DNA from 3 places in the Streptomyces sp. NPDC002104 genome. Region 1 is predicted to be linked to each of the others. Evidence: riboswitches for the same ligand, from Rfam matches in the RefSeq annotation. Region 1 holds a riboswitch; each other region holds the start of a gene.
What was found. A riboswitch is a leader RNA that binds a small molecule or an ion and turns the genes downstream of it on or off. The one in region 1 is predicted to bind cobalamin.
Positions count from the first base shown of each region.

Region 2: another riboswitch for cobalamin. It lies ahead of ACWCP2_RS21945 (ribonucleoside-diphosphate reductase subunit alpha); the one in region 1 lies ahead of ACWCP2_RS04285 (ribonucleoside triphosphate reductase).
Region 3: another riboswitch for cobalamin. It lies ahead of ACWCP2_RS22990 (energy-coupling factor ABC transporter permease); the one in region 1 lies ahead of ACWCP2_RS04285 (ribonucleoside triphosphate reductase).

Region 1 covers NZ_JBSFDF010000003.1:126,404-136,551, forward strand. The annotation lists gene ACWCP2_RS04255 (sensor histidine kinase) at 1-692, shown strand, start outside; gene ACWCP2_RS04260 (NAD-dependent epimerase/dehydratase family protein) at 771-1,787, opposite strand; gene ACWCP2_RS04265 (DUF805 domain-containing protein) at 2,059-2,412, shown strand; gene ACWCP2_RS04270 (NADP-dependent isocitrate dehydrogenase) at 2,649-4,868, shown strand; gene ACWCP2_RS04275 (hypothetical protein) at 4,944-5,396, opposite strand; gene ACWCP2_RS04280 (endo-1,3-alpha-glucanase family glycosylhydrolase) at 5,725-7,374, shown strand; cobalamin riboswitch at 7,499-7,640, shown strand; gene ACWCP2_RS04285 (ribonucleoside triphosphate reductase) at 7,685-9,463, shown strand; gene ACWCP2_RS04290 (anaerobic ribonucleoside-triphosphate reductase activating protein) at 9,460-10,098, shown strand; gene ACWCP2_RS04295 (YybH family protein) at 10,095-10,148, opposite strand, start outside.
Region 2 covers NZ_JBSFDF010000026.1:17,628-27,775, forward strand. The annotation lists gene ACWCP2_RS21940 (ribonucleotide-diphosphate reductase subunit beta) at 1-884, opposite strand, end outside; gene ACWCP2_RS21945 (ribonucleoside-diphosphate reductase subunit alpha) at 884-3,274, opposite strand; cobalamin riboswitch at 3,434-3,562, opposite strand; gene ACWCP2_RS21950 (GNAT family N-acetyltransferase) at 3,629-4,126, opposite strand; gene ACWCP2_RS21955 (YbdD/YjiX family protein) at 4,217-4,414, opposite strand; gene ACWCP2_RS21960 (carbon starvation CstA family protein) at 4,414-6,576, opposite strand; gene ACWCP2_RS21965 (GntR family transcriptional regulator) at 6,775-7,539, opposite strand; gene ACWCP2_RS21970 (extracellular solute-binding protein) at 7,836-9,116, shown strand; gene ACWCP2_RS21975 (carbohydrate ABC transporter permease) at 9,297-10,148, shown strand, end outside.
Region 3 covers NZ_JBSFDF010000028.1:26,598-36,745, reverse strand. The annotation lists gene glyA (serine hydroxymethyltransferase) at 1-970, shown strand, start outside; gene ACWCP2_RS23020 (APC family permease) at 1,134-2,783, shown strand; gene ACWCP2_RS23015 (L-serine ammonia-lyase) at 2,966-4,348, shown strand; gene ACWCP2_RS23010 (hypothetical protein) at 4,678-4,992, shown strand; gene ACWCP2_RS23005 (SsgA family sporulation/cell division regulator) at 5,213-5,620, shown strand; gene ACWCP2_RS23000 (AMIN-like domain-containing (lipo)protein) at 5,727-6,251, shown strand; gene ACWCP2_RS22995 (flavodoxin family protein) at 6,284-7,015, opposite strand; cobalamin riboswitch at 7,267-7,460, shown strand; gene ACWCP2_RS22990 (energy-coupling factor ABC transporter permease) at 7,490-8,185, shown strand; gene ACWCP2_RS22985 (energy-coupling factor ABC transporter substrate-binding protein) at 8,194-8,553, shown strand; gene cbiQ (cobalt ECF transporter T component CbiQ) at 8,557-9,306, shown strand; gene ACWCP2_RS22975 (energy-coupling factor ABC transporter ATP-binding protein) at 9,312-10,142, shown strand.

The DNA of each region.
Region 1 (10,148 bases):
GGATCTCGCACGATCTGCGGACCCCGCTGGCGGGGCTGCGGGCGATGTCCGAGGCGCTGGAGGACGGCATGGCGGAGGATCCGGCGCGCTACCACCGGCAGATCCGCACCGAGGTCGAGCGGCTCAACTCCATGGTCGGCGACCTCTTCGAGCTGTCCCGCATCCACGCGGGCGCACTGGCGCTGAGCCCGAGCCGCATGTCCGTGTACGACCTGGTCGGCGACGCGCTGTCCGGGGTGCACCCGCTGGCGCGGGAGCGCGGGGTGCGGCTCGACGGCGCGGCGGTGGACCGGGTGCCGGTGGAGGTCGACGGCAAGGAGATGACCCGGGTCCTGGCCAACCTGCTGATCAACGCGATCCGGCACACCCCGGCGGACGGCACCGTGGCCATCGCGGCCTCGGTGCGGGCCGACGGGGGAGCGGTGGTCGTCTCCGTGACGGACGGCTGCGGCGGGATCCCGGCGGAGGACCTCCCGCGGGTCTTCGACACGGGCTGGCGGGGCACGCAGGCGCGGACGCCTCCGGCGGGGGTGGCCTCGGCGGGGGCGGCCGCGGTGCCGGCGCCTCCGGCGGGCGCGGGGCTGGGGCTGGCGATCGTACGGGGCATCGTGGAGGCGCACGAGGGGCGGGCGGCGGTACGGAACGTTCCCGGAGGGTGCCGCTTCGAGGTGACCCTGCCGGTGCCGGCCTGAGGCGGCGCCGGCCCGGGGCCGGAGCCCCGGGGGCGCCGCCGCGGCCACGGCCCGCGGCGGCCCCGCTCCTCGCCCGCCTCAGGGGCGCTGTGCGGCGTGCGCGAAGTCCGTCATGCCCTTCGCGAAATCGACTTCCGCGCGCCAGCCCAGGTCCGTGCGCAGGCGGTGGGAGTCGGCCGTGATGTGGCGGACGTCGCCGAGACGGTACGCGCCGGTGACCACGGGGGCGGGGCCGCCGTGGGCCGTGGCCAGGGCGGTGGCCATCTCGCCCACCGTGTGCGGGGTTCCGCTGCCGGTGTTGTACGCGGTGCACAGGCCGGGCGGGGTCGAGGCCTCCAGGGCCAGGACGTTGGCCTGCGCGACGTCCGTCACGTGGACGAAGTCCCGGCGCTGGCCGCCGTCCTCGTACACCTGCGGGGCCTCGCCCCGCGCCAGCGAGGAGCGGAAGAAGGAGGCCACGCCCGCGTACGGGGTATCGCGCGGCATCCCCGGGCCGTACACGTTGTGGTAGCGCAGCGACACCGCGCGGCCGTCCACGCAGCGGGCCCAGGAGGCCGCCAGGTGCTCCTGGGCCAGCTTCGTGGTCGCGTACACGTTGCGGGGATCGGTCGGCGCGTCCTCGGCCACCAGCCCCGGCGCCAGTTCCGAGTCGCAGACGGGGCAGTGCGGTTCGAAGCGGCCCGCGGCCAGGTCGGCGGCGCGGCGCGGGCCCGGGCGGACCACACCGTGGCGCGGGCACTCGTACCGGCCCTCCCCGTAGACCACCATCGAGCCGGCGAGGACCAGGTCCCGGACCCCGCCGTCCGCCATCGCGGCGAGCAGCACCGCCGTGCCGAGGTCGTTGTGGGAGACGTAGGCCGGGGCGTCCGCGAAGTCCTTGCCGAGGCCGACCATCGCGGCCTGGTGGCAGACGGAGTCCACGCCGCGCAGGGCCGTGCGGACGGCCTCGGGGTCGCGGACGTCCGCCCGGACGAACTCGCCGCCGTCCGCCGGGGGGACGAGGTCCAGGACGAGGGGGTCGTGGCCGTGGAGACGCAGAGTGGTAACGATGTGGGACCCGATGAACCCGGATCCGCCGGTGACGAGTACGCGCATGACCGGGACGTTACGGACTGCCGGGGCGCGGAGGGGGCTCCCACGCCCCGCCGTAAGACTTCCGTCAGGTCATTTCGTCACGGGCGGTGAGCACATGGGGGCAGGGGGTCCCAAGGTGCGCCCGGTACTGGAGTGTTTGGGCCACCGAGCGGCGAAAAGTAACCTTTTTGGTGCCGCGTCAACTGGCTTGACCGCGACGTAAGCGGGGCATAAGTTCTGCCCCGGCTTGCTCCGTCCGGGTGGGCCGGAACGTCGTCCTCTGGGGGGACCCATGCACTACTTCACCGATGTCGTCAAGCGGTACGCGGACTTCAACGGCCGCGCCCGGCGCCAGGAATACTGGATGTACACCCTCATCTACGTGGTGCTGCTGATCGCCGTCATGATCGTCGACCTCGTGCTCACCACCTACCCGCTGCTGTACTCCCTCCTGGCGCTCGGCCTCTTCCTCCCCTCGCTCGGGGTGGGCGTCCGCCGCCTGCACGACCAGGGCAAGTCCGGCTGGTGGATCCTGGTCGGCATCATCCCCCTCGTCGGCTGGATCTGGGCCATCGTCCTGATGGCCACCGAGGGCACCCCCGGCCCGAACCAGTACGGCCCGAGCCCGAAGGCCGTCCACGCCTGAGCGGGTCCGTGAACCCGTAGTGGCCGAATAGTGCCCGAGTGGTACCCGAGCGCCGCCCCTGGCTGGAAACAGCCGGTGGCGGCGCTTTCGGCGTCCAGGGCGCTCCGGGCACCCTGCGTGACGCGCGTCTCGTCCGACCTTGCGCAGGGGGCTGTCCAGACCGGCCCGATCACGAGATATCTTGATGTCGAGCAATGTTGCAGACGAGAGACGCAGACTGTGGAGCGGAGCATCCGGTGACTGACTCGACCATCATCTACACGCACACTGACGAGGCCCCGGCCCTCGCGACGTATTCGTTCCTGCCTGTGATCCAGGCCTACGCGTCGACGGCCGGTGTGAATGTCGAGACCCGTGACATCTCCCTGGCAGGCCGGATCATCGCCAGCTTCCCCGAGTACCTGGAAGAGGGCCAGCGCATCGCGGACGCCCTCGCCGAGCTCGGCGAGCTGGCGAAGACGCCCGAGGCCAACATCATCAAGCTGCCCAACGTCTCGGCGTCGATCCCGCAGCTCAAGGCCGCGGTGGCCGAGCTCCAGGGCCAGGGCTACGCGCTTCCGGACTACCCGGACGACCCGAAGAGCGACGAGGAGCGGGAGAACCGCGCCCGTTACGACAAGATCAAGGGCAGCGCCGTCAACCCGGTCCTGCGCGAGGGCAACTCCGACCGCCGCGCCCCCGCCTCGGTCAAGAACTACGCCAAGGCCCACCCGCACCGCATGGGCGCCTGGACCGGCGAGTCGAAGACGAACGTCGCCACCATGGGCGAGAACGACTTCCGCTCCACCGAGAAGTCCGCCGTGATGGCCGAGGCCGGCACGCTGCGCATCGAGTACGTCGACGCCGACGGCGCCGTCACGGTGCTGCGCGACTCCGTACCGGTGCTCGCCGGCGAGGTCGTGGACGCGTCCGTCCTGCACGTCGACGCGCTGCGCACCTTCCTCAACGACCAGATCGAGCGTGCCAAGGCCGAGGGCGTCCTGTTCTCCGTGCACCTCAAGGCCACGATGATGAAGGTCTCCGACCCGATCATCTTCGGCCAGGTGGTCCGCGCCTTCTTCCCGAAGACCTTCGCCCGCTACGGCGAGACCCTGGCGGCCGCCGGTCTGTCCCCGAACGACGGCCTCGGCACCATCCTGAACGGCCTGGGCGCGCTGCCCGACGCCGACGCGATCAAGGCCTCCTTCGACGCCGAGATCGCGGAGGGCCCGGCCCTCGCGATGGTGGACTCCGACAAGGGCATCACCAACCTGCACGTGCCGTCCGACGTCATCGTCGACGCCTCGATGCCGGCCATGATCCGCACCTCCGGCCACATGTGGGGCCCGGACGGCGCCGAGGCCGACACGCTCGCCGTCCTCCCGGACAGCAGCTACGCCGGTGTCTACCAGGCCGTCATCGACGACTGCCGCAAGCACGGCGCGTACGACCCGTCCACGATGGGCTCGGTGCCGAACGTCGGCCTCATGGCCCAGAAGGCCGAGGAGTACGGCAGCCACGACAAGACCTTCGAGCTGGCCGCCGCCGGCACCGTCCGCGTCGTCGACGCCTCGGGTGCCACGGTCATCGAGCAGGAGGTCGCCGCCGGCGACATCTTCCGTGCCTGCCAGACCAAGGACGCGCCGATCCAGGACTGGGTCAAGCTCGCCGTCACCCGCGCCCGCGCCACCGGCGTCCCGGCCGTCTTCTGGCTCGACGAGGGCCGCGCCCACGACGCGCAGCTGATCGCCAAGGTCAAGACGTACCTCGCGGACCACGACACCGCCGGTCTGACCATCAAGATCCTGTCCCCGGTCGAGGCCACCGCCTACTCCCTGGAGCGGATCCGCCGCGGCGAGGACACCATCTCGGTGACCGGCAACGTGCTGCGCGACTACCTGACCGACCTGTTCCCGATCCTGGAGCTGGGCACCAGCGCCAAGATGCTGTCGGTCGTCCCGCTGATGAACGGCGGCGGCCTCTTCGAGACGGGCGCCGGCGGCTCCGCCCCGAAGCACGTCCAGCAGCTCGTCAAGGAGAACTACCTGCGCTGGGACTCCCTGGGTGAGTTCCTCGCGCTGGCCGTCTCCTTCGAGCACCTCGCCACCACCACCGGCAACGCCCGCGCCCAGGTGCTGGCCGACACCCTGGACCGGGCGACGGGCACCTTCCTCAACGAGGACAAGTCGCCGAGCCGCAAGCTGGGCGGCATCGACAACCGCGGCAGCCACTTCTACCTCGCCCTGTACTGGGCGCAGGAGCTGTCGCGCCAGACCGACGACCCGAAGCTGGCCGCGGCGTTCGACCCGCTCGCCAAGACGCTGGCCGAGTCCGAGGAGAAGATCGTCGGCGAGCTCATCGCCGTCCAGGGCTCCCCGGCCGACATCGGCGGCTACTACCAGCCCGACGCCGCCAAGGCCTCGGCGATCATGCGGCCGTCCGCGACGCTGAACGCGGCGCTCGCGCTCCTCGGCTGAGGTCCACCGCACCGCGTGCACGGGTCCGCCCCGGCCGGCATCAGCCGGCCGGGGCGGACCCGTTCGCGTGCCCGGTCAGAGCCGGTGCACCTGATCCGTGGAGAAGGCCAGCGGGCCGGGCCCGGCGGCCAGGATCCGCAGCCCGGGGGCCACGGCGAGCAGCTCGCGCAGCCAGTCGACCGTCTCGGACGCGAGGTGCTCGCAGCCGTCGAGGACGAGCAGCATGTCGCGCTCCGCCAGCCACGACGCCGCGTTCGACGTCCCGCACGGCAGGAAGGGCATGCCCGGCAGACAGCCCAGTGCGGCGGTCAGATCGCGGATCCCGAACCGCCGGTCCATGGACACCACGGCCACGCCGTCGTAGAAATTGGACGAGAGCCGTTGCCCGATCTCGCGCACCAACTGGCTGCGGGGCTCCCGGAACCGACCGGTGACGGTCAGCACCTTGCCCCGGCGCACGGCGGTGAAAAGACGGGACAGCTCGGCGGAGGTCGCCGGGAACGTACCGGCTCCTCTGGAATCCCTCATCGGCACGATGCCCCCCTGCATGCGTGACCTGCGGCAAGAGGGTTGTTTCAAGCCGCATGAAGACGATTATGCGCCAGTTTTCGGGAAAGGCCAGGGGAATTCCCTATTCCGGTGAAAGGACCGTGGCGCCCGGTGATCGCCGGAGTTGTACAGGTCACATGCCTTTGTCCACCCTGGTTGTCCGGGGGCCCGTAATCCGCTGTACTGCTGCTGTGCGGCCCGGTGTTCGGGCATGGCGCGGACATGCGGGGGAGGGGCCAGGATGAGTGCGGACCGGCGTCGTGCAGGGCGGGGCGCGCGGCGCGCGTCGCACCGGCGCCGTGCGGGCTTGCGGAGCCGAAGACCCCTGCTGAGCTTCTTCCTGTCGGCCTTCCTCCTCGTGGGCGTGTGCTCCGCGGCGGGGATCGCCTGGGACACCCGTACCGTCGCGGGCGCGCAGGTCCGCCCGGAACCGGTCCCGGACGCCACCCTGCCCGGGACCCCGGGCGACAGCCCCGCGCCCACGGCCACGGGCCCCGCCGCCGGCGGTCCGGGCGCCACCGCCCCGCAGAGCCCGGCCGGGCCGTCCCCGGAACCCGAGGATCCCGGGCCCGGTACGGGCGACGGGGTGCGGCCCTCCGGACCCCTGCCCTTCGACATGCCGCAGCCGGCCGCCCTGCGCTCCGGCGCCGCCGGCAAGAAGCTGGTCTTCGCGCACTACTTCACCCCGTACCCGCTCTCCCTGGACAACGCGAGCGCCGACGCCGACTACTACACCCGCAACTACCTGCAACCGGACGGTGAGAACGGCAAGCACGAGCGCTACGGCGGCCTGCTGCGCGACCGGCCGCTGCCCGTCGCGCCCAAGGGCGGGAACTGGGAGCTCGCCAACCTCCAGCAGGAGGTCCGTACGGCCCGCGCCGCCGGCCTCGACGGATTCACCCTCGACCTGCTCTCGCTCTCCGGGAAGAACCTCGAACGCTGCAAGCTCCTGATGGAGGCGGCCCGTTCGGTGGACCCCGGGTTCAAGATCATGCTGATGCCGGACATGACCTCCCTGGGCACCGACGACCCGGCCGTGCTCGCCGGCCTGCTCGCGGACCTCGCCGCGTCCCCGGCCGCGCACCGGCTGCCCGACGGACGGCTGGTCGTCTCGCCGTTCAAGGCGGAGGAGAAGAGCGCCGCCTGGTGGACGCGGGTCATGGACGTCCTGAAGTCCCGGCACGGCATCCGGACCGCCTTCGTCCCGCTCTTCCTCGACTTCGGCTCGCACAGCGGGGAGTTCGAGCCCATCAGCTACGGATTCTCCGAGTGGGGCAGCCGCAGTTACGTCGGCCAGGAGAGCTCCACGCGCGACGTCCGGCGCGCCCACGCCGCGGGCAGGATCTGGATGCAGCCCGTGTCGGTCCAGGACGCCCGCCCCAACCAGGGCATCTACGACGAGGCCGGCAACACCGCTACCCTGCGCGCCACATGGAACCGCGCCATCGAGGACGGGGCCGACTGGGTCCAGCTCACCACCTGGAACGACTACAGCGAGGGCAGCCAGTTCGCGCCCTCCCTGCACAACGGCCATGCCTACCTCGACCTTTCCTCCTACTACCTCACCCGGTTCAAGACGGGCGGCTGGCCGGAGGTCGTCCGCGACACGCTGTACCTGAGCTCGCGCACCCAGTTCGCCGCCGCCGACCCGAGCGGCGGCCAGTCCCTCGTGATGTCGCTGCGGGGCGGCAGCGCCGCGGCCCGGGACACGGTGGAGGTGCTGAGCTTCCTGACCGCGCCCGCGAGCATCCGTACGGCCGTGGGGGCGGACGGCGGCGCGCACGCGGCCCCGGCCGGGGTCCACTCCGAGCTGCTGCCCCTGAGTCCGGGCACCGGCTCGGCGGCCGTGGTGCGGGACGGCAGGACCGGGGTCCGGGTGGAGCTGCCGTACCGGGTGGACCGCACGGTCGAGGTCCAGGACCTCCAGTACTACGCCGCCACCAGCGGCCGGAGCTGAGTCCGCGGGGGCCCCGGCGTGCGCCCGCAGGGGCCCCGGCGTGGACTCGCAGGGGCCGAAGTCCCGTGGTTCGGGACCTTCGTCACCCCATATGTAGTGGTGGCCATCCACTCCCGCATCTATATGTAGTGTTGGTTCTGCCGGTTCGGCGGGGCCTCTCCCCGACCGAGGCAACAGGGAACCCGGTGGGAATCCGGGACTGCCCCGCAACGGTGAGTCCGCCAGAGGCGGACGAGTCCGACACCTGCCGGCACGGGCCTTCGAGGAGGGCCCGCCATTCTTCCGTGCCGAGCCTCGTGGGAGGGCTGCCGTGACTGCTGTCGTCGACGCCGTAGAGACCGTGACCGAATACCTGGACCGCCGGGACTGGCGGGTGAACGCCAACGCCAACCAGGGCTATTCGCTCGGCGGCCTCATCCTCAACGCCGCCGGCAAGGTCACGGCGAACTACTGGCTGGAACAGGTCTACCCCGACGCCGTGGCCCGCGCCCACCGCGAGGGCGACCTCCACATCCACGACCTGGACATGCTCTCCGGCTACTGCGCCGGCTGGTCCCTGCGCACCCTGCTGGCCGAGGGCTTCAACGGAGTCCCCGGACAGATCGACTCCGCCCCGCCGAGGCACCTGTCCTCGGCCGTCGGCCAGATCGTGAACTTCCTCGGCACCCTGCAGAACGAATGGGCGGGCGCCCAGGCCTTCTCCTCCTTCGACACCTACCTCGCGCCCTACGTCCGCCTCGACGCGCTGACGTACGACCAGGTCAGGCAGTGCGTCCAGGAGCTCGTGCACAACCTCAACGTGCCCTCGCGCTGGGGCACCCAGACCCCCTTCACCAACCTCACCTTCGACTGGATCTGCCCCGAGGACCTGCGCGAGCAGGTCCCGGTGGTCGCGGGGGAGGAGACCGGCTTCACCTACGGCGAGCTCCAGGCCGAGATGGACATGATCAACCGGGCGTACATCGAGGTGATGACGGAGGGCGACGCCACCGGCCGGGTGTTCACCTTCCCCATCCCGACCTACAACATCACCAAGGACTTCGCCTGGGAGAGCGAGAACGCCGAGCGGCTCTTCGCGATGACCGCCAAGTACGGGCTCCCGTACTTCCAGAACTTCATCAACTCCGCGCTCGAACCCCACATGATCCGCTCCATGTGCTGCCGGCTCCAGCTCGACCTGACCGAACTGCTCAAGCGCGGCAACGGCCTCTTCGGCAGCGCCGAGCAGACCGGCTCGCTCGGCGTGGTCACCCTCAACTGCGCCCGGCTCGGCCACCTTCACGCGGGCGACGAGACGGGGCTGCTGGCCGCGGTGGACCGGCTGTGCGAACTCGCCAGGGACAGCCTCGAACTCAAGCGGATCACCGTCCAGGACCTGATCGACGGCGGTCTCCTCCCCTACACCAAGCGGTACTTGGGCACCCTGCGCAACCACTTCTCCACCATCGGCGTCAACGGCGTCAACGAGATGGTCCGCAACTTCAGCGGGGACGCCCACGACATCACCGCGCCCGAGGGCCACGCCCTCGCGGTCCGCCTCCTGGACCGGGTCCGGGCCCGGATGGTCGAGTTCCAGGAGAGCACCGGCCACCTCTACAACCTGGAGGCCACCCCCGCCGAGGGCACGACGTACCGCTTCGCGAAGGAGGACCGGGCCCGCTTCCCCGGCATCCTCCAGGCCGGCACCGACGCCAACCCGTACTACACCAACTCCTCGCAGCTGCCCGTCGGCTGGACCGACGACCCGTTCGAGGCGCTGGAGCGCCAGGACGAGCTGCAGGGCAAGTACACGGGCGGCACCGTCCTGCACCTGTACACCCCCGAGCGGATCCCGACGGCGGAGGCCTGCCGCAAGCTCGTCCGGCGCTCGCTGGAGACCTTCCGGCTCCCGTACCTGACGGTGACCCCGACCTTCTCCATCTGCGCGGACCACGGCTACCTGGCGGGGGAGCAGCCCCACTGCCCCACCTGCGGGGCCGTGTGCGAGGTCTGGACCCGGGTCATGGGCTACCACCGCCCGGTGTCCTCCTTCAACATCGGCAAGAAGGGCGAACACGCCGAGCGCGTCCACTTCAAGGCGGCGGTGTGACCGCCCCGGCGGCGGCCGGGGAGGCCGTCCGCATCGGCGGCTGGTCCCGGCTGTCCACCTGCGACTGGCCCGGCAAGCTGGTCACCACCGTCTTCTGCCAGGGCTGCCCCTGGCGCTGCGACTACTGCCACAACCCCGCCCTGCTGCCCGCCCGCGCCCCCGCCGCCGTCTCCTGGGACGAGGTGCTCGGCCACCTCGCCCGCCGTACGGGGCTGCTCGACGGGATCGTCTTCTCGGGCGGGGAACCGCTGCTCCAGCGCGGTCTGCCGCAAGCCGCAAGGGAAGCCCGCGCGCTCGGCCTGGAGGTCGGGCTCCACACCGGGGGAGCCTTCCCCCGGCGCCTGGCCCGGCTGCTGGACGCGGGCCTGCTGGACTGGGTCGGCTTCGACGTCAAGGCCCCGCCCGGCCGCTACGAACGGGTCACCGGCCTCGGCCACGCGGCCGCCTCGGCGGAGCGCAGCCTGCGCCTCCTGCTCGCCTCGGGGGTGCCCCACCAGCTCCGCACCACCGTGGACCCGGCCCTGCTGGACCCGACCGCGATGGACGGCCTGGACGCCTGGCTCGCGGACCTGGGCGCGGGACCCACCCTCCGCCAGACCATGCGGCCGCCGGCCGCCCGACACCGGGCGGTCTAGGCGGACGCGCCGGGGGCCGAGGCGAACTCCGGCTGGTCCAGCAGCCGCAG
Region 2 (10,148 bases), on a different contig from region 1:
GGCGCGAAGCCGAGGCGGACCAGGCGCTGGTCCGCGACGCACTCCAAGTACTCGCGCATCGACTCGGTGTTCATGCCCGGCAGGCCGTCACCGCACAGGTCGCGGCCGAACTGCAGCTCCGCCTCCACGGCCTCCTTCAGCATGTCGACGACCTGCTGCTGGAGGGCGTCGTCGAAGAGCTCCGGCTCCTCCTTGCGGACCGTGTCCACGACCTCGAACGCGAAGTTCATGTGCATGGTTTCGTCGCGGAAGACCCAGTTCGTACCCGTCGCCAGGCCGTGCAGCAGGCCGCGCGAGCGGAACCAGTAGACGTAGGCGAAGGCGCCGTAGAAGAACAGGCCCTCGATGCACGCCGCGAAGCAGATCAGGTTCAGCAGGAAGCGGCGCCGGTCGGCGGCCGTCTCCAGCCGGTCGATCTTCTCGACCGAGTCCATCCAGCGGAAGCAGAACTGCGCCTTCTCGCGGATCGACGGGATCTCCTCGACCGCGTCGAACGCGGCCGCGCGGTCGTCCGGGTCGGGCAGATAGGTGTCGAGCAGCGTCAGGTAGAACTGGACGTGCACGGCCTCCTCGAAGAGCTGGCGCGACAGGTACAGGCGCGCCTCCGGGGAGTTGATGTGCTTGTAGAGCGTGAGGACCAGGTTGTTCGAGACGATCGAGTCGCCCGTCGCGAAGAACGCGACCAGCCGGCCGATCATGTGCTGCTCGGAGGGCGTCAGCTTCGCGAGGTCCGCGACGTCCGAGTGGAGGTCGACCTCCTCGACGGTCCAGGTGTTCTTGATCGCGTCCCGGTAGCGCTCGTAGAAGTCCGGGTAGCGCATGGGGCGGAGCGTGAGCTCGAAGCCCGGGTCCAGGAGGTTCTTGGTGGTGTCGGTGGAGCTCATTACTGGCAGGCCTCGCAGGACTCGGGGTTCTCAAGGGAGCAGGCCAGCGCGTCGGCGTCGACGGCCTGCGGGAGCGGGGTGGCGGCGGCCGGGACGGCGGTGCCGGACGCGGCGCGGGCGATCTTCGTCGCCGGGCGCGAGCGCAGGTAGTACGTGGTCTTCAGCCCCTGCTTCCAGGCGTACGCGTACATCGAGCTGAGCTTGCCGATGGTGGGCGTCTCCAGGAACAGGTTCAGCGACTGCGACTGGTCCAGGAACGGGGTGCGCGCCGCCGCCATGTCGATCAGGCCGCGCTGCGGGATCTCCCACGCCGTGCGGTACAGGTCGCGCACCTCCGCCGGGATCCAGCCGAAGCCCTGGACCGAGCCGGAGGACTCGCGCAGCGCCTCGCGGGTCTGGGCGTCCCAGACGCCGAGCCGCTTGAGCTCCTGCACCAGGTAGCCGTTGACCTGGAGGAACTCACCGCTCAGCGTCTCGCGCTTGAAGAGGTTGGAGACCTGCGGCTCGATGCACTCGTACACGCCCGCGATGGAGGCGATGGTCGCCGTCGGGGCGATGGCCAGGAGGAGCGAGTTGCGCATCCCGGACGTCGCGACGCGGGCGCGCAGCGCGTCCCAGCGCTCCGGCCAGTTCAGCTCGACTGCGTAGTGATCGGGGTGCAGGACGCCGCGGGCCGTGCGGGTCTGCTCCCACGCGGGGAGCGGGCCGCTGCGCTCGGCCAGGTCGCAGGAGGCCTCGTACGCCGCGAGCATGATGCGCTCGGAGAGCTTCGTGGACAGGGCCTTCGCCTCGGGGGAGTCGAAGGGCAGCTTCAGCTGGAAGAAGACGTCCTGGAGGCCCATCGCGCCCAGGCCCACCGGACGCCAGCGGGCGTTGGAGCGGCCGGCCTGCTCGGTCGGGTAGAAGTTGATGTCCACGACGCGGTCCAGGAAGGTGACCGCGGTGCGGACGGTCTCGTCCAGGCGCTCCCAGTCGATGTCCCCGGACTCGGCGAGGACGAAGGCGCCGAGGTTGACCGAGCCGAGGTTGCAGACGGCCGTCTCGCCGTCGTTGGTGACCTCGATGATCTCGGTGCACAGGTTCGAGGAGTGGACGACGGTGCCCGGCTCGGCGGTCTGGTTCGCCGTGCGGTTCGAGGCGTCCTTGAAGGTCATCCAGCCCTGGCCGGTCTGCGCGAGGGTGCGCATCATCCGGCCGTACAGGTCGCGGGCGGGCATGGTCTTGCGGGCCAGGCCCGACTCCTCGGCCTTGCGGTACGCGGCGTCGAACGCGTCGCCCCACAGGTCGACCAGCTCGGGGACGTCGGCGGGGGAGAACAGCGACCAGTCGGCGTCGGCGTTCACGCGGCGCATGAACTCGTCCGGCACCCAGTGCGCGAGGTTCAGGTTGTGCGTGCGGCGCTGGTCCTCGCCGGTGTTGTCGCGGAGCTCCAGGAACTCCTCGATGTCCGCGTGCCAGGTCTCCAGGTAGACCGCGGCGGCGCCCTTGCGGCGGCCGCCCTGGTTCACGGCGGCGACGGAGGCGTCCAGCGTCTTCAGGAACGGCACGATGCCGTTGGAGTGGCCGTTGGTGCCGCGGATCAGCGAACCGCGGGCGCGGATGCGGGAGTACGACAGGCCGATGCCGCCGGCGTGCTTGGACAGGCGCGCGACCTGGTGGTAGCGGTCGTAGATCGAGTCCAGCTCGTCCAGCGGGGAATCCAGCAGGTAGCAGGAGGACATCTGCGGGTGCCGGGTGCCGGAGTTGAAGAGGGTGGGGGAGGAGGGCAGGTAGTCGAGGCGGCTCATCAGCCGGTAGAGCGAGGCCACTTCCTCGACGGCCTGGACCGTCTCGTTCTCCGCGAGGCCGCAGGCCACCCGCAGCATGAAGTACTGCGGGGTCTCGATGACCTGGCGGGTGATCGGGTGGCGCAGCAGGTAACGGCTGTGCAGGGTGCGCAGGCCGAAGAAGCCGAAGCGGTCGTCGGCGCCCTCGGCGAGCGCGTGCGCGACCAGCGCGTCGAGCCGGCTCGCGTGCAGGCGGACGAAGTCGGCGGTGCGGTCGGCGATCAGGCCCTCGCGGTGGCCGACCTCGACGGACTCGGAGAAGGAACCGGAACCCTGGCCGGCGGCCTCGTCGCGGACGGCCAGCGTCAGCAGGCGGGCGGCGAGGCGGGAGTACGCCGGGTCCTCGGAGATCAGCCCGGCGGCCGCCTCGGTGGCGAGCGTACGGAGCTCCGCCTCGTCGGCGGCGGCGCTGCGGCCGCGCAGCGCGGCGGCGGCGACCCGGCCGGGGTCGGTGTCGGGCAGGTCGGCGGTCAGCTCGGTGAGCGTGCGCAGGAGCGCGGCCCCCGGACCCTCGTGGGCGGACGGGTCGGACTCGGCGCGCGGTGCGGAAGGCGCGATGGTCACGGGGGGAGCTCTCCCTCGCTCGGCTCCGGGAACACCTTTGGTGCGGGGCGCGAGGGGGCGCACGTGGGGAGCGCGTGCCTGGCAGGGCTGTGCGCATGCGCCACGTGGCGTCCACCGGCCCAACCGCGAGGCCCGGACGTGTCTGCACCCGGTTCGGTCGAGCCGGGCGCACTGTCGACAGGTCCTCGGACTTGCGGATGCACCGAGCGAGTCGGTGCATTTCATACCGTTGCGGGACAGTTCCGGATTCCCACCGGATTCCCCTGCGACGACAGCGAGCATGAGCATACATGTGGGGGCCGGTCCTTGCGTGAGCCCCCACATGTTGTGTCGCTCCCCGAGCCGGGTGCGTGACTACAGCTCCAGGCGGTAGGTGAGCAGGGGCAGGCCCGGAACCGGGTACCAGTCCCGCTCCGGCGTCCGTACGAAGCCCAGCCGGTCGTAGATCCGGTGCGCCCCGAGCATCTTCTCCGTGGTCGACAGCACCAGGTGGCCCACGCCCTCCAGCTCCCGGGCGCGGCTCACGCAGGCCCGTACGAGGGCCTCGCCCGCGCCGCGGCCGCGGGCCGCCGGGGAGACGGCCAGCATCCGGAACTCCGCCTCGCCGGGGCCCGCGATGTCGCACAGCGGGCTGCCGGGAGGGGCGAAGGTCACACCGCCGAGCAGCGTGCCCTCGTACTCCGCGACGAGCACTTCGCCGTCGGGGGCCCGGCCGGCGACATCGCGCAGCCTGCTCAGGTAGGGGTCGTCCGCGGAGAAGTGCAGCAGTCCGTCGTCGAGGTAGGCCCGTGCGGTGATCTCGCCGAGCTCTTCGTATTCGGCGGCCGCCGCCGTCCTGATGATGATGTCCATGGCATCGAGTGTGCGACAGGGAAAGGGAAGGGGCCGCCGCGTTCCGTCGGGTGGACGGTGGACGCGGCGGCCCCTGCGGGACCCGCCCGTTCAGCAGCAGCGGAACCCTTCGCGCGGGTCGCCCTCACGGGCGTCCGTGCGGGCCCGTTCGAAGGCCCGGCGGGACGGGACCGGCGCGTCCGGGTCGTGCGTACGGGCGTGCGCGACGTAGCGGTCGTAGGCGGCCTCGCCCGAGAACTCCCGTACGAAGTACCGGGCCCGGCCCAGTACGTGGCGCAGGCGGGTCATCACGCCGGCTCGCGTACGGGGTCCTTCGCGAGGCCCCCGCCCGAATCGAGCCCGGCGGCCGCGAGCTCGGCCCGCTCCTCGGCGGTGGGGATGAGCCCGGCCGGGGCGACGAGCTTGGACTCGGTCCACGGGACCTCGGCCAGGGTGACCGACTCGGGCTTGCGGATGGCCCCCAGGCAGGTCCGGGCCGCGTCCACGAGCACGATGACGATCAGCAGGGCGAAGAACACCGACAGCACGCCGTCCACCGTGGCGTTGGTGACCACGGTGTGCATCTCGTCCATGGTCTTGGCGGGCTTGAGGATCTTGCCCGCGTCGATCCCGTCCTGGTAGACGTCCCGCTGGGCGAAGAAGCCGATCTTCGGGTTGTCCGAGAAGATCTTCTGGTAGCTGGCGGTGAGCGTGACGGCCAGGTCCCAGGCCAGCGGAACGCCCGTCACCCAGGCCCACTTGAGCCGGCCCGACTTGATCAGCAGGGTGGTGCAGACGGCCAGGGCGACCGCCGCGAGCAGCTGGTTCGCGATGCCGAACAGCGGGAAGAGCTGGTTGATGCCGCCCAGCGGGTCCTTGACGCCGACCCACAGGAAGTAGCCCCAGCCGCCGACGACGATCGCGCTGGCGAACCAGACGCCGGGCTTCCAGCTGACGTCCTTGAAGGACTTGTGCACGTTGCCGAGGGTGTCCTGGAGCATGAAGCGGCCCACGCGGGTACCGGCGTCCACGGTCGTCAGGATGAACAGGGCCTCGAACATGATCGCGAAGTGGTACCAGAACGCCTTCATCGAGGAGCCGCCGACCACGGCCGAGAAGATCTCCGACATTCCGAGTGCGAAGGTCGGTGCGCCACCGGTACGGGACAGCAGGCTGGTCTCCTCCACGTCCTTCGCGGCCTGGGCGAGGGCGTCGGGGGAGATGGCGAAGCCGAAGTTCGTGACGGCCTGCGAGGCCGTCTCGACGGTGGCGCCGACGACCCCGCCGGGGGAGTTGATGGCGAAGTACAGGCCGGGGTCGATGATGCAGGCCGCGATGATCGCCATGATGGCGACGAAGGACTCGGTCAGCATCGCGCCGTAGCCGATGACCCGGACCTGGGTCTCCTTCTGGATCATCTTGGGGGTGGTGCCCGAGGAGACCAGGGAGTGGAAGCCGGACAGGGCTCCGCAGGCGATGGTGATGAAGACGAACGGGAACATCGAGCCGGCGAAGACCGGGCCGTCGCCGCGCGAGGCGAACTCGGTGACCGCGGGCATCTTCAGCGTCGGCATGGCGATGACCACGCCCACGGCCAGCAGCCCGATGGTTCCGACCTTCATGAAGGTGGAGAGGTAGTCGCGCGGGGCGAGCAGCATCCACACCGGCAGGACGGACGCCACGAAGCCGTAGGCGATCATCCAGAGGACCAGCGTCTCCTTCTCCAGGGTGAAGAAGTCCGCCAGCGAGGACTCGGCGACCCAGCCGCCCGCGACGATGGCGAGCAGCAGGAGCGCGACGCCGACGACGGAGACCTCGGTGACCTTGCCCGGGCGCAGGACGCGCAGGTAGAAGCCCATGAAGAGGGCGATCGGGATGGTCATGCCGATGGAGAAGACGCCCCACGGCGAGTGCGCCAGGGCGTTGACGATGACCAGGGCCAGCACGGCCAGCAGGATGATCATGATGGCGAAGACACCGATCAGCGCGGCGGCGCCGCCGACCGGGCCGATCTCGTCCCGGGCCATCTGGCCGAGCGAACGGCCGTTGCGCCGGGTGGAGAAGAAGAGCGTGACCATGTCCTGGACGGCGCCCGCGAAGATCACGCCCACGACGATCCAGATGGTGCCGGGCAGGTAGCCCATCTGCGAGGCGAGTACGGGACCCACGAGCGGTCCGGCGCCGGCGATGGCGGCGAAGTGGTGGCCGAAAAGCACCCGTCGGTCGGTCGGGTGGAAGTCGACACCGTTGTCAAGGCGTTCGGCGGGGGTGGCGCGGGTCTTGTCCACCTTCAGTACGCGGTTCGCGATGAAGCGCGCGTAGAAGCGGTAGCCGATCGCGTACGAGCCCAGCGCGGCGGCGAGCAGCCAGGCGGCCGAGATCTCCTCGCCGCGCGAGAGGGCCAGCACGCCCCAGCCGATGGCCCCCACGAGCCCGACCAGCACCCATGCGGCCACGGCCTTGGGGGACATGCCCCCTGATGGAGAAGGCGAGTCCGGCGTGGTGCCCGGACTCGCCGCGTCCCGTACAGACCGATTCGCTTCCGGTCCTGGTTCCGTCATGATCCTCGTCCCCTCGTTGATCATCTGCGCGAGCGCAGGGAATCTACGGGGGACCGCCCGCTGGACGTAAGCCCCCGTCCGTATAGCGGAACGAGAGTCAACTACGAATCAGACGGCGGGACGCTGGAGTCGGGCGACGAACTTGTAACGATCGCCGCGGTACACGGAACGCACCCACTCGACGGGCTCGCCGTCGGCGTCCAGCGAATGGCGGGAAAGCATCAGCATGGGCAGGCCGACGTCGGTGCCGAGCAGCCCCGCCTCCCGGGGAGTGGCCAGGGAGGTCTCGATGGTCTCCTCCGCTTCGGCGAGGCGCACGTCGTACACCTCGGCGAGGGCGGTGTAGAGGGAGGTGTACTTGACCAGCGAACGGCGCAGCGCGGGGAAGCGCTTGGCCGACAGGTGCGTGGTCTCGATGGCCATCGGCTCCCCGCTGGCCAGGCGGAGCCGCTCGATGCGCAGGACCCGGCCGCCGGTGGCGATCTTGAGGAGACCGGCGAGGGTGTCGTCGGCGGTCACGTAGCCGATGTCCAGGAGCTGGGAGGTCGGCTCCAGTCCCTGGGCCCTCATGTCCTCGGTGTACGAGGAGAGTTGGAGCGGCTGGGAGACCTTCGGCTTGGCGACGAAGGTTCCCTTGCCCTGGATCCGTTCCAGCCGGCCCTCGACGACGAGCTCCTGGAGCGCCTGTCGCACCGTGGTGCGCGAGGTGTCGAACTCGGCCGCGAGCGTGCGCTCGGGCGGCACCGGTGTGCCAGGTGGAAGGGTTTCGGTCATATCGAGCAAGTGGCGCTTGAGCCGGTAGTACTTGGGAACGCGTGCCGTGCGGGTGGCCGCCCCGCTGTCCGGCTCCGTGATCGCCCCTTCGGTGGCCATCGCCGCCCGCCTTCCCGACTCCAGTTTCGTTGCCGTCACCGGCTCCTCCGATATGTGCGGTCACATCGTGACACGGGAGGGAGGGCGGGCCTCCTCCCTCCCCCAGGTGTCGGTCCGATAACGGACCGAGCACCCGCTCATTAGACCCTTGACACCCCTAAAGGTCTAGGCCAAGCTCCAGCTACTGGTCTACACCAATATGGATCGGATCCCGGCCCCACGGGCAGTACTTGGTGCTTTTTGAGTCACCGCGGCGGGCAAGGGAAGTTGCAGGCAGCATCCCTGAGGAGGGTGGCGTGAAGCGCAAGCTCATCGTGGCGGTCAGTGTCGTTGGCATGATGGCCGGACTCGCGGCGTGCGGTAAGGGCGACGACGGCAAGGGCAAGGCCGACGCGGGCCCCAAGGAGATCACCGTCTGGGTGATGGATGGCTCCGCGCCGAAGGCCTGGATCGACGCGGTCAACGCCGAGTTCTCGGCCAAGCACCCCGGTGTCACGGTCAAGGTCGAGACGCAGCAGTGGAAGGGCATCCAGGAGAAGGTCACGACGGCCCTCTCCGAGGACACCCCGCCGGACGTCCTGGAGCTCGGCAACACCCAGACCGCCGGTTACGCGGTCACGGGCGGCCTCGCCGAACTGACCAAGGACAAGGACAAGCTCGGCGCGGACGCCTGGGCGAAGGGCATGCTGGCCTCGGCCGAGATCGACGGCAAGCTCTACTCCGCTCCGTGGTACGCGGCCAACCGCGTCGTGGTCTACGACAAGAAGGCCTACGCGAAGGCCGGCGTCACCCCGCCGACCACCCGCGACGAGTGGGTCGCCGGTCTGGAGAAGCTGAAGGCGGCCGACCCGAAGTCGCAGCCGATCTACCTGCCCGGCCAGAGCTGGTACGTCCTCGCGGGCTTCATCTGGGACGAGGGCGGCGACCTCGCCGTCAAGGACGGCGACAAGTGGAAGGGTGGCCTCGCCACCCCCCAGGCCGCTTCCGCGGCCGAGTTCTACAAGAAGCTCCAGGCCTTCTCCACCGCCCCGAAGGACAAGGACGAGGCGACCCCGCAGCAGTCCACCGACATCGTTCCCAAGGGCGGCGTCTCGTCCTGGATCGGTCTCGGCTGGGAGGCCGGCGGCGCGGAGAAGGCGCTGAAGGACGCGGGCAAGGAAGCCGACTTCGGTTACTTCCCGATCCCGGGCAAGACCGCCGACAAGCCGGGCACCGTCTTCCTCGGCGGCTCGAACCTGGCGATCGCCGAGCGCTCCAAGAACAAGGACCTCGCCAAGGAGTGGCTGGCCCTCGCCGCAGGCAAGGACCAGATGACCAAGTACGCCGCCGAGACCAAGGGCGCGCTGCTCCCGAACCAGGTGGGCGCGAACTTCACCCCGCCGGCGGGCTCCTTCGCCGAGGCCATGGCCAAGGCCGGCGCCAACGGCAAGATCACCCCGGTCACCCCGGGCTGGGCGAACGTCGAGACCGAGCCGAACCCGATCAAGGACTTCATGACCAAGGTCCTGAACGGCACCGACCCGGCCAAGGCCGGCGCGGACGCGGACGCCGAGATCGCGAAGCGCATCAACAAGTAGCACGGCCGAAGTACCGCATCACCTGAAGTACGCAGGACCAGCAGGATCGCACCGGGGGGTGCGGCGGGCGCCCCGAGCGCCCGCCGCGCCCCCGGTCGCGCATTGACAGAAGTAAGCGCCGCCTGCTCCGAGCGGGGAAGCGGGTGCGGGTCGCCACAGTCAACCGCGAGGAAGCCAGACATGACCGTGCACTCCCAGGGAGCGGCGACCTCCGCTCCACAGGACGCACCACAGAAGTCCGTCGGGGTGGCCAAGACGCCGCCGCCCGCCGGAGCCAAGGCAGCGCCCAAGTCTCCTCGCGGGGGCAGAAAGTCGCTCCCTGCAGGGTGGTGGCCCTACATTCTGGTCGGGCCGGCCGTGCTCAGCATGGCCGTGCTCCTGCTGTATCCGCTGGTCAAGAACATCATCCTGTCGTTCCAGACGGTCGACAAGATCGAGTTCATCCAGCGCAAGGCGCCGTTCGCCGGATTCGACAACTACACCCAGCTGCTGAGCGACTCGCAGTTCTGGACCGTCGTCGTCCGAAGCTTCGCCTTCACCGCGGCCAACGTCGCGCTGATCATGATCATCGGCAGCCTCATAGGCATCCTGCTGAACAGGCTCGGCAAGTGGATGCGCCTGGTCCTGTCGATGGCGCTGGTGATGGCCTGGGCCATGCCGATCGTCGCCTCCGTGACCGTCTTCCAGTGGCTGTTCGACGAGCAGTTCGGCGTCATGAACTGGCTGATGCGCACGCTCGGCTTCTCCGGCTACGAGCAGCACAACTGGTTCGGCACCGGCTTCTCCACCCTGGTGATCGTGACGGTCCTGGTGGTCTGGGGCTCGATCCCCTTCGTCGCCCTCAACATGTACGCCGGTCTGACCACGGTCAGCGGCGAGCTGTACGAGGCCGCCCGGATGGACGGCGCCAACGGCTGGCAGACCTTCTGGAAGGTCGTCTTCCCGAACCTGAAGTCGTTCTTCCTCGTCACCACGTTCCTCGAGGTGATCTGGGTCTTCAAGGCCTTCACCCAGGTCTACGCGATGAAGGCG
Region 3 (10,148 bases), on a different contig from region 1:
CTCGGGCGCGCAGGCCAACGCGGCCGCGATGTTCGCGCTGATCAAGCCGGGCGACACGATCATGGGCCTGAACCTGGCCCACGGCGGTCACCTGACCCACGGCATGAAGATCAACTTCTCCGGCAAGCTCTACAACGTGGTCCCGTACCACGTCGACGAGACCGGCGAGGTCGACATGGCCGAGGTCGAGCGCCTCGCCAAGGAGTCCAAGCCGCAGCTGATCGTCGCGGGCTGGTCCGCCTACCCGCGCCAGCTCGACTTCGCCGCCTTCCGCCGCATCGCGGACGAGGTCGGCGCGTACCTGATGGTCGACATGGCGCACTTCGCCGGCCTGGTCGCCGCGGGTCTGCACCCGAACCCGGTGCCGCACGCCCACGTCGTCACCACCACCACGCACAAGACCCTCGGCGGTCCGCGCGGCGGTGTCATCCTGTCGACGCAGGAGCTGGCCAAGAAGATCAACTCCGCGGTCTTCCCGGGTCAGCAGGGCGGCCCGCTGGAGCACGTGATCGCGGCCAAGGCCGTCTCCTTCCTCGTGGCGGCCTCGCCCGAGTTCAAGGAGCGCCAGGAGCGCACCCTGGAGGGTGCCAAGATCCTCGCCGCCCGTCTGGTCCAGGACGACGTCAAGGCCGTGGGCGTGGACGTCCTGACCGGCGGCACCGACGTGCACCTGGTCCTGGTCGACCTGCGCAACGCCGAGCTGGACGGCCAGCAGGCCGAGGACCGCCTCCACGAGGTCGGCATCACGGTCAACCGCAACGCCGTCCCGAACGACCCGCGGCCCCCGATGGTCACTTCGGGTCTGCGGATCGGTACGCCGGCGCTGGCCACCCGCGGTTTCGACGCCGAGGCCTTCACCGAGGTCGCCGAGATCATCGCGCAGGCGCTGAAGCCCGCCTACGACGCGGAGGACCTGAAGGCGCGCGTCTCCGCGCTCGCCGCGAAGTTCCCGCTGTACCCGTCGCTCTAGGCGCCGGCTCGAGGGGCCCGGCCTTGTTGTGCACAGGGCCGGGCCCTTTCATGACCAAAGCCCCAGGCGGATGCGACCTCTTGCCGCTGATTCATCCAATAAATGGCAAATAGGCTCCGAATAAGGAACGACCGCACCCCTGGCAGGACGGACAGCACACCCCATGGACATGAGCGCAGCGAACAAGAAGGGACTCAGTCTCTTCGCCCTGATCATGATCGGCCTCGGCTCGATCTTCGGATCGGGGTGGCTGTTCGGAGCAGGCCAGGCGGCGGCGGTCGCGGGGCCCGCGGCGATCATCGCCTGGGTCATCGGCGCCGTCTTCATCGGCATGATCGCCATGTCCTACGCGGAGGTGGGCGCGGCCTACCCGCTGCCCGGCTCGATGGCCCGCTTCGGCACCATCTCGCACGGGCCGGTCCTGGGCTTCATCACCGGCTGGGCGGTCTGGATCGCCATCGCCGCGCTGATCCCGATCGAGTCCATCGCCGGTACGCAGTACATGTCCTCCTGGAACTTCGGCTGGGCCAAGGGCCTGGTCGAGAACGGCGGCCTGACCACCTCCGGCATGGCGATGGCCCTGTTCCTGACCGTGGCCCTGTGGCTGGCCTGCTACTGGTCGGTCGCGCTGCTCGCCAAGGCGAACAACCTCCTCACCCTGGTCAAGTTCGCCATCCCCGTCCTCGCCGTGATCGCCCTGATCGCCTCCGGCTTCCACACCGGCAACTTCACCGACCACGGCGGCTTCGCGCCCAACGGCTGGTCCGCGGTCATGACCGCCGTCACCACCTCGGGCGTGGTCTTCGCCTTCAACGGCTTCCAGGCCGTCGTGAACCTCGGCGGCGCCGCCAAGAACCCCGGCCGCGCCATCCCGCTGGCCCTGGTCGGCGCCCTCTCCCTCGGCCTGGTGATCTACCTGGCCCTGCAGATCGCCTTCATCGGCGGCGTCCCGCCCGAGAAGCTCGCCGAGGCCGGCGGCTGGAACGGCATCAACTTCGCCTCGCCGTTCGCCGACCTCGCCAAGATGCTGATGCTGCACTGGGTCGTCACGATGCTCCAGTTCGGTGCCTTCATCTCCCCGTCCGGCGCCAACATCGGCAACGTCGCCTCGGCCTCGTACATGGCGCAGAACCTCGCGGACACCGGCTTCTTCCCGAAGAAGATCCGCGAGGTCCACCCGAAGTACGGCACCGCGCGTCCCGCGATGTGGCTGAACCTCGGCTTCTCGGTCCTGCTGCTGGTCACCGTCGGCCACAGCTGGGAGGCCCTGGCCAGCGTGGTCTCCGCCGCGATGGTGGTCTCGTACCTGATCGGCCCGATCGCGGTGGGCGTCTTCCGCAGGACCAAGCCCGAGCTGCCCCGCCCCTTCCGCCTGCCGGCGGCGAGCGTCCTGTGCCCGGTCACCTTCGCCTTCGCCGCCTGCGCCCTGTACTGGTCCAAGTGGCCGGACACCGGCAAGGTGGTGCTGCTCACCCTGGTGGCCGCCCCGATCGCGGCGATCGTGCTCAAGCGCAAGGGCGAGAAGAACCTGGCCGGGCAGTTCGCCCCGGCCTGGTGGATGATCGCCTTCCTGCTGTGGCTGGGCACGCTGTCGGCACTCGGCAGCAAGGAGTTCGGCGGCCACGGAATCATCCCGGGCGGCGTGGACATCGCCCTGGTGGGCGTCTCCGCCCTGGGCTTCTACTTCTGGGCCGTACGGTCCGGGGTGAAGGCCCACTACGCGGGCCTGCCGGGCCCGGACCCCGTCCTGGACGCCCCCGCCGAGGAGGCCGCCGCGGCAGCCGCACCGGAGCGCGAACTGAGCCACGCCTGAGCGTCCCCCTCCCGACCCGTCCGGCGGCCGAGCCGTTCACCTCACCGCGTTAAGCTCGGCTGCCGGACAAAATCCGCAGATCCCCACCGATCAACCCGCTCAACCCGATCAACCCGATCGCATCGCTCCACCAGCTCCTGCCCACGCTTCCCACCCACGAGCAGACATAGGAGTCCGCAACCGTGGCCATCTCCGTCTTCGATCTCTTCTCGATCGGCATCGGTCCCTCCTCCTCCCACACCGTCGGACCGATGCGCGCCGCGCGCATGTTCGTGACCCGGCTCAAGAAGGACGGCGTCCTCGCCCAGACCGCCTCGGTCCGGGCCGAGCTCTTCGGCTCGCTCGGCGCCACCGGGCACGGCCACGGCACCCCCAAGGCGGTCCTGCTGGGCCTGGAGGGCCACTCCCCCCGCACCGTGAACGTGGAGACCGCCGACGCCGAGGTCGAGCGCATCCGCACGACGGGCCGCCTGCGTCTGCTGGGCACCGAGATAGGCGATGGCCACGAGATCGCCTTCGACGAGCCGAACCAGCTGATCCTGCACCGCCGGCGCTCGCTCCCGTACCACGCGAACGGCATGACGCTCTTCGCCTACGACGAGGCCGGCACCCCGCTGCTGGAGAAGACCTACTACTCGGTCGGCGGCGGTTTCGTCGTGGACGAGGACGCGGTCGGCGAGGACCGGATCAAGCTCGACGACACCGTGCTGAAGTACCCCTTCCGCAGCGGCGACGAGATGCTGCGCCTCGCGAACGAGACCGGCCTGTCGATCTCCTCGATGATGCTGGAGAACGAGAAGGCCTGGCGCACCGAGGACGAGATCCGCGAGGGCCTGCTGGAGATCTGGCGCGTCATGCAGTCCTGCGTCGCGCGCGGCATGTCCCGCGAGGGCATCCTCCCCGGCGGCCTGCGGGTCAAGCGCCGGGCCGCCTCCACGGCGCGCCAGCTGCGCACCGAGGGCGACCCGATGATGCACCGCAGCGAGTGGGCGACCATCTACGCGATGGCGGTCAACGAGGAGAACGCGGCCGGCGGCCGGGTCGTGACGGCCCCGACGAACGGCGCCGCGGGCGTCCTGCCGGCGGTCCTGCACTACTACATGAACTTCGTGCCGGGCGCCGACGAGGACGGCGTGGTCCGCTTCCTCCTCGCGGCGGGCGCGATCGGCATGCTCTTCAAGGAGAACGCCTCGATCTCCGGCGCCGAGGTCGGCTGCCAGGGCGAGGTCGGCTCGGCCTGCTCGATGGCGGCCGGCGCGCTGGCCGAGGTCCTGGGCGGCACCCCGGAGCAGGTCGAGAACGCGGCCGAGATCGGCATGGAGCACAACCTCGGCCTGACCTGCGACCCGGTCGGCGGCCTCGTCCAGATCCCGTGCATCGAGCGCAACGGCATGGCGGCGGTCAAGGCCGTCACCGCGGCCAAGATGGCGATGCGCGGCGACGGCAGCCACAAGGTCTCCCTCGACAAGGTCATCAAGACCATGAAGGAGACGGGCGCCGACATGAAGGTCAAGTACAAGGAGACCGCCCGCGGCGGCCTCGCGGTCAACGTCATCGAATGCTGATCCCCACCGTCTGACCGGTGAAGGCCCCGACGCGCGGCGTCGGGGCCTTCGTCGTTCCCTGCGTCGTTCCCTGCGTCGGCCGTGCGCCGCTCACCGCGCCGCCTCCCGAGCCGGGCAGGTGGGTTACGCCAGTAACTTCGTTCGAGATTGGGGGGTATATGAGGTTTGGCAGGAGCTTGGTCACGCTTGAGGGGGAACAAGGCGGTCTGAGCTGGTTTCTTGATGATCACCTGCGCCAGGGTGGGGGCACGACGTCGCGTCCACACCCCCGGCGGTTCGGCCAACCGTCTTGGACCACAGCCGTTTTGCTTAACTGGAGGACTTGAAACATGGCAAGCACCCGCAGCATCCGCGTGATGACGGCCGCCGCATCGCTCCCCCTCGCCTTCGCGCTCCTCACCGGTGTCGCGCAGGCCGACAACGGGGCCGGTGCGGCCGGGACCGCGTCGAACGCGGCCCTGGCCGGCGTCCTCGGCAGCGGGGTCGGCGGCAGCAACACCGGAAACTCCTCCACCGCCCAGCAGGTCGCCTCGGGCTTCGGCGCCTCCAACCAGAACAACGGCGCCCAGGCCAACGGCTCGGGCTTCACCGCGATCGGCCAGTCCAACGCGCACGAGTCCTTCATCTACAACCCGCTCCCGTAGTTCCGGCCGGGGCCCCGCCCCGGCCGCGCACGCCCTTCCACCGAGCCCCGCCCTCCCCCCGGAGGGCGGGGCTCGGCGCGTCGGGCGAAGAGGGGCCGAGCGGCCCGGGCGAAGGGGACCTTCGGCCTCGGAAAGGCGGCCCGGGGGTGGGCTAGCTTGCCCGAGTGGGCATGTCGCGCGCGTGCGCCGGCGGGACCCACCCCGAGAGAGAGGCGCCCGCATGGCCGGCACCGAACACCGCGTCCTCGCACTCCGCCTGGAGGCCGCGCCCGCGCCCGTCCCGGTGCGGGGCGTCTTCGTGTACCGCACCGATCGGCCCTACGAGATCTCCCTCGACTTCGAGGGCGCCGGGATGCACCTCGCCCACTGGGTCTTCTCCCGGGAGCTGCTGCTCGACGGCCAGGTCTGCGCCACCGGCGAGGGCGACATCCAGGTGTGGCCGCGCTGGAAGGGCACCGAGCCGCGGGTGTTCCTGGCCTTCAGCAACGGCACGCAGTCCTGCGTGGTGTCCGCCCGGGCCAAGGACGTACAGGCGCTGTGCCGCCGGATGACCGAGCTGGTGCCGCGCGGCCAGGAACACCGGCACTACGACCTCGACGCCGAGCTGAGCGCCCTCCTTCCCAGCTGAATCCGGCGAACCCGGTGAACCCGGTGAACCCGGTGCAACCGCCGCCGTGGCGGACGCGTCCTCACGGATGACACCGTTCCCCGTCTCTCGGAATCGAGGGGACGCCATGAACCGTCCACGCCGCCGGCAGGCCGTCGCAGTGGGGGCGGGCGCACTGCTCGCCGCCGCCCTGGCCTTCGCCGCACCGGCCTCCGCCGCGGCCACCACGGCCGCCTCCACCACCAAGGCCACCCAGACTCCGCTCGTCGTCAATGCCCGCTACGGCGGCCACTGCACGTACGACCGGGTGGTCGTCGACCTCCAGGGGTCCGTCCCCGGGGTCACCGTCACCCCCGTCCCGAAGCTGGTCTACGACGGGTCCGGCAAGCCCGTCCCGCTGGCCGGGACGTACTTCCTGGAGATCCGCCTGCACCCCGCCGCCGGACACGACGACGCGGGCCGCAACGTCTACCGCGGGCCCAAGCTCGTCACGATCGGCCTGCCCAAGCTGAAGGGCCTCGCCCTGACCGGCGACTACGAGGGGTACGTCACCCTCGGCGCCGCCTTCGACACCAAGCCCGCCTACAGCTCGTTCACGCTGCACGCCCCGGAGCGCTTCGTCCTGGACGTCGCGCACCCGAACGTCTGCTGAGCGCACACCCGCCGGCGGGAGACGGGGCCCGGCTACCGGTGCTCGGGGTTCGGGAAGTCGAAGCGGCAGCCCGCGTCCCACAGGGAGCGCTGGTTGCCGTGCGCCGGCATCCCGCCGGACCGCTTGAGCAGGGCCGCCAGGTGCATGAGGTTCCAGCTCATGAAGGCCGTGTTCCGGTTGGTGAAATCGTTCTCGGGACCGCCCGATCCGGGGTCCAGGTACGAGGGCCCGGGCCCGGCCTCGCCGATCCAGCCGGCGTCGGCCTGCGGGGGGATCGCGTAGCCGAGGTGCTGGAGGCTGTAGAGGACGTTCATGGCGCAGTGCTTGACCCCGTCCTCATTGCCCGTGATCAGCGCCCCGCCCACGCGCCCGTAGTAGGCGTACTGGCCCTGGTCGTTCAGGATCGAGGAGCAGGCGTAGAGCCGCTCGATGACCTGCTTCATCACCGAGCTGTTGTCCCCGAGCCAGATCGGGCCGCACAGCACGAGGATGTCGGCGTCCATGATCTGGCTGTAGAGCACCGGCCACTGATCGCTGTCCCAGCCGTGGTCGGTCATGTCGGGCCAGACACCGGTGGCGATGTCGTGGTCGACGGCCCGGATGAGCGAGGTCCGCGCCCCGGCCGCCTCCATCACCGCGCGGCTCTTGTCGATCAGGCCCTCGGTGTTGCTGGGCTCGGGCGATCGCTTGAGCGTGCAGTTGACGTACACGGCGGTGAGGTCGGAGTAGTCGAAGGCGGGCGCGGCATCGGATTCGGCGGTCACCGCACCAGCGTCGGCGCCACGGGGCGGGGCCGCCAGCGGACCGCACCCGTCCGGGCGCGCGGCCCCCGTACGGAACGGCGCGGAGCCGCGGATCGCCCGGCCACCCGCGGCGGCGGGCCCGCGGAACTCCCCCTCGGGTCCGCGCCCTTGGGCGTCACACCGGGCGACCGGCTACGGAGCGTCACGGCCAAGCGGAATCCGGAAGGCGGCCGGCGCGATTGGGGCGGGTTGTTACCGGTCCGTGCGGCCGACTAGGGTCAGCGGGCCTTGGTGTTCGGGAAACCGGTGGGAAACCGGTGCGGCCCTCGCCACTGTGATCGGGAAGTCCGGCTCCACTCCTGCGGGAAAGCCACTGGGCTGCGCGGGAGGTTCCGCGCTGCCCGGGAAGGCGGGGCATGGACGTCAACCCGTGAGCCAGGAGACCGGCCGGGGCGCGTTGTCCATCCACGAGGTGCTGGAGAGGTCTCCCTACTCATGCATATAGCCGAGGGGTTCCTGCCCCCTTTGCACGCGGTCGCCTGGGGCGCCGCGTCCGCTCCCTTCGTCGTCCACGGCGTCCGCGCGCTCACCCGCGAGGTGAAGGCCAACCCGGAGAGCACGCTGCTGCTCGGCGCGTCCGGGGCCTTCACCTTCGTCCTGTCCGCCCTGAAGATCCCTTCGGTGACCGGCAGTTGCTCGCACCCCACGGGCACCGGACTCGGGGCGATCCTGTTCCGGCCGCCGATCATGGCGGTGCTGGGCACGATCACCCTGCTGTTCCAGGCCCTGCTGCTGGCGCACGGCGGGCTCACCACCCTCGGCGCCAACGTCTTCTCGATGGCCATCGCCGGCCCGTGGGCGGGCTACGCCGTCTACCGGCTGCTGCGGAAGGCCGGAGCCCCGCTGATGGTGACCGTGTTCTTCGGCGCCTTCTTCGCCGACCTGGTCACCTACTGCGTCACCAGCGTGCAGCTCGCGCTGGCCTTCCCCGACCCGGCCTCCGGGTTCATCGGCTCGCTCGCGAAGTTCGGGGGGATCTTCGCGGTCACGCAGATCCCGCTGGCCGTGAGCGAGGGGCTGCTGACCGTCCTGGTGATGCGGCTGCTGATGGCGTCGAGCAAGTCGGACCTGGTCCGCCTCGGCGTCGCGAAGCTGACCGGCACCCGTACCGAAGAGAGGGCGGCGGCCTGATGAGCGGGATGCCGAAGAACACGAAGATGTCCAGGAACGCCAAGATCAACGCTCTGCTGCTGCTCCTGGTGGCGGCGCTGGCCGTGCTCCCGGTCGCCCTGGGGATGGGCGACCACAAGGAGGAGCCCTTCGCCGGCGCCGACGCGCAGGCCGAGACGGCGATCACCGAGCTGAAGCCGGACTACGAGCCCTGGTTCTCCCCCCTCTACGAGCCCCCCTCCGGCGAGATCGAGTCCGCGCTGTTCGCCCTGCAGGCGGCACTGGGCGCGGGCGTGCTCGCGTACTACTTCGGCGTCCGCAAGGGCCGCCGCCAGGGAGCGGCCGCCGCCGCTGCCGCCGCCTCCCCCACCACCGCCCCGGAGGCGTAGGCGGTGCTGCCGATCGACGTGGCCGCGCACAGCAGTCGCTGGCGGGGCCGGCACCCGCTGGAGAAGGCCGTGCTCGGGATCGGGCTGACGGTCACCGCCGTGTGCCTGCCGCCCTGGCCGGGCGGGCCGCTGGTGGCCGCCGCCACCCTCGCCGTGCTGCTCGGGCCGGCCGGGGTGGCCGGCCGGCAGCTCTGGCGGGCCTTCCGGATCCCGCTCGGCTTCTGCTTCACCGGGGCGGTGCCGCTGCTGTTCGCGGTCGGCGGCCCGTCGGGGCCGGTCTCCCTGGCCCCCGACGGCCCCCGGGCCGCCGCCGAACTGCTGCTGCGCACCTCGGCGGCCTCGCTCGGACTGCTGCTGTTCGCCTTCACCACCCCGGTCTCCGACGTACTGCCCCGGCTGGTGCGGGCCGGGGTGCCGGCCCCGGTGGTGGACGTGGCGCTGGTCATGTACCGGATCGGCTTCCTGCTGCTCGACTCCATGGCCCAGGTCCGCCGGGCCCAGGCGGCCCGCCTCGGGCACACCGGCCGGGCCGCGGTGTGGCGCTCCCTCGCGGGGCTCGCCGCCACCTCCTTCGTACGGGCCTTCGACCGCGCGGCCAAGCTCCAGTCGGGGCTGGCCGGGCGCGGCTACGACGGCGCGCTGCGGGTCCTCGTCCCGGAGGCGGCCCTGTCGTGGCGCTTCCTGACGGCCACCGCCGGCCTGCTGGCGGCCCTGATCACCCTGACCCTCACCCTGAAGGGGCTCTCCTCGTGAACCCGGTGACGACCCCCCTGGTGGAACTGACCGGCGCCGGCTACGCCTACGAGGACGGCCCCGCCGTCCTGACCGGCGTCGACTTCGCCATCGCGCCGGGCCGGGCGCTGGCCCTGCTGGGCCGCAACGGCAGCGGCAAGACCACCCTGATGCGGCTGCTGAGCGGCGGCCTGCGGCCCGGCGCGGGATCGCTGCGGCTGGACGGCACGCGGGTCTCGTACGACCGGGCCGGGCTGACCCGGCTGCGCACGTCCGTGCAGCTCGTGGTGCAGGATCCCGACGACCAGCTGTTCGCGGCCTCGGTCGAGCAGGACGTGTCCTTCGGCCCGATGAACCTGGGGCTCCCCGCCCCGGAGGTCCGCGCCCGCGTGGACGCGGCCCTCGCCGCCCTGGACATCACCCCGCTCCGGGACCGCCCCACCCACCTGCTCTCCTACGGCCAGCGCAAGCGCGCGGCGATCGCGGGGGCGGTGGCGATGGCGCCGCGGGTGCTGATCCTGGACGAGCCGACGGCCGGCCTGGACCCGGACGGCCAGGAGCGCCTCCTCGACGTCCTGGCGGGCCTGCGGTCGTCCGGCACCACGGTGGTCATGGCCACCCACGACGTGGACCTGGCGGTCCGCTGGGCCGACGACGCGGCGGTCCTGACCCCGCAGGGCATCCGCTTCGGCCCGGCCGAGCCCCTCCTCTCGGACCCGGCCCTGCTCACCTCGGCGGGCCTGCGCCCGGCCTGGTCCCCGGCGGTGGCCGCGCTGCTGCGGGCCCACGGCCTGCTGGCGGCGGACGCCCCGGGCCCCCGCGATCCGCAGGCCCTGGCCGCCTGGGGGCAAATCTAGGATGGC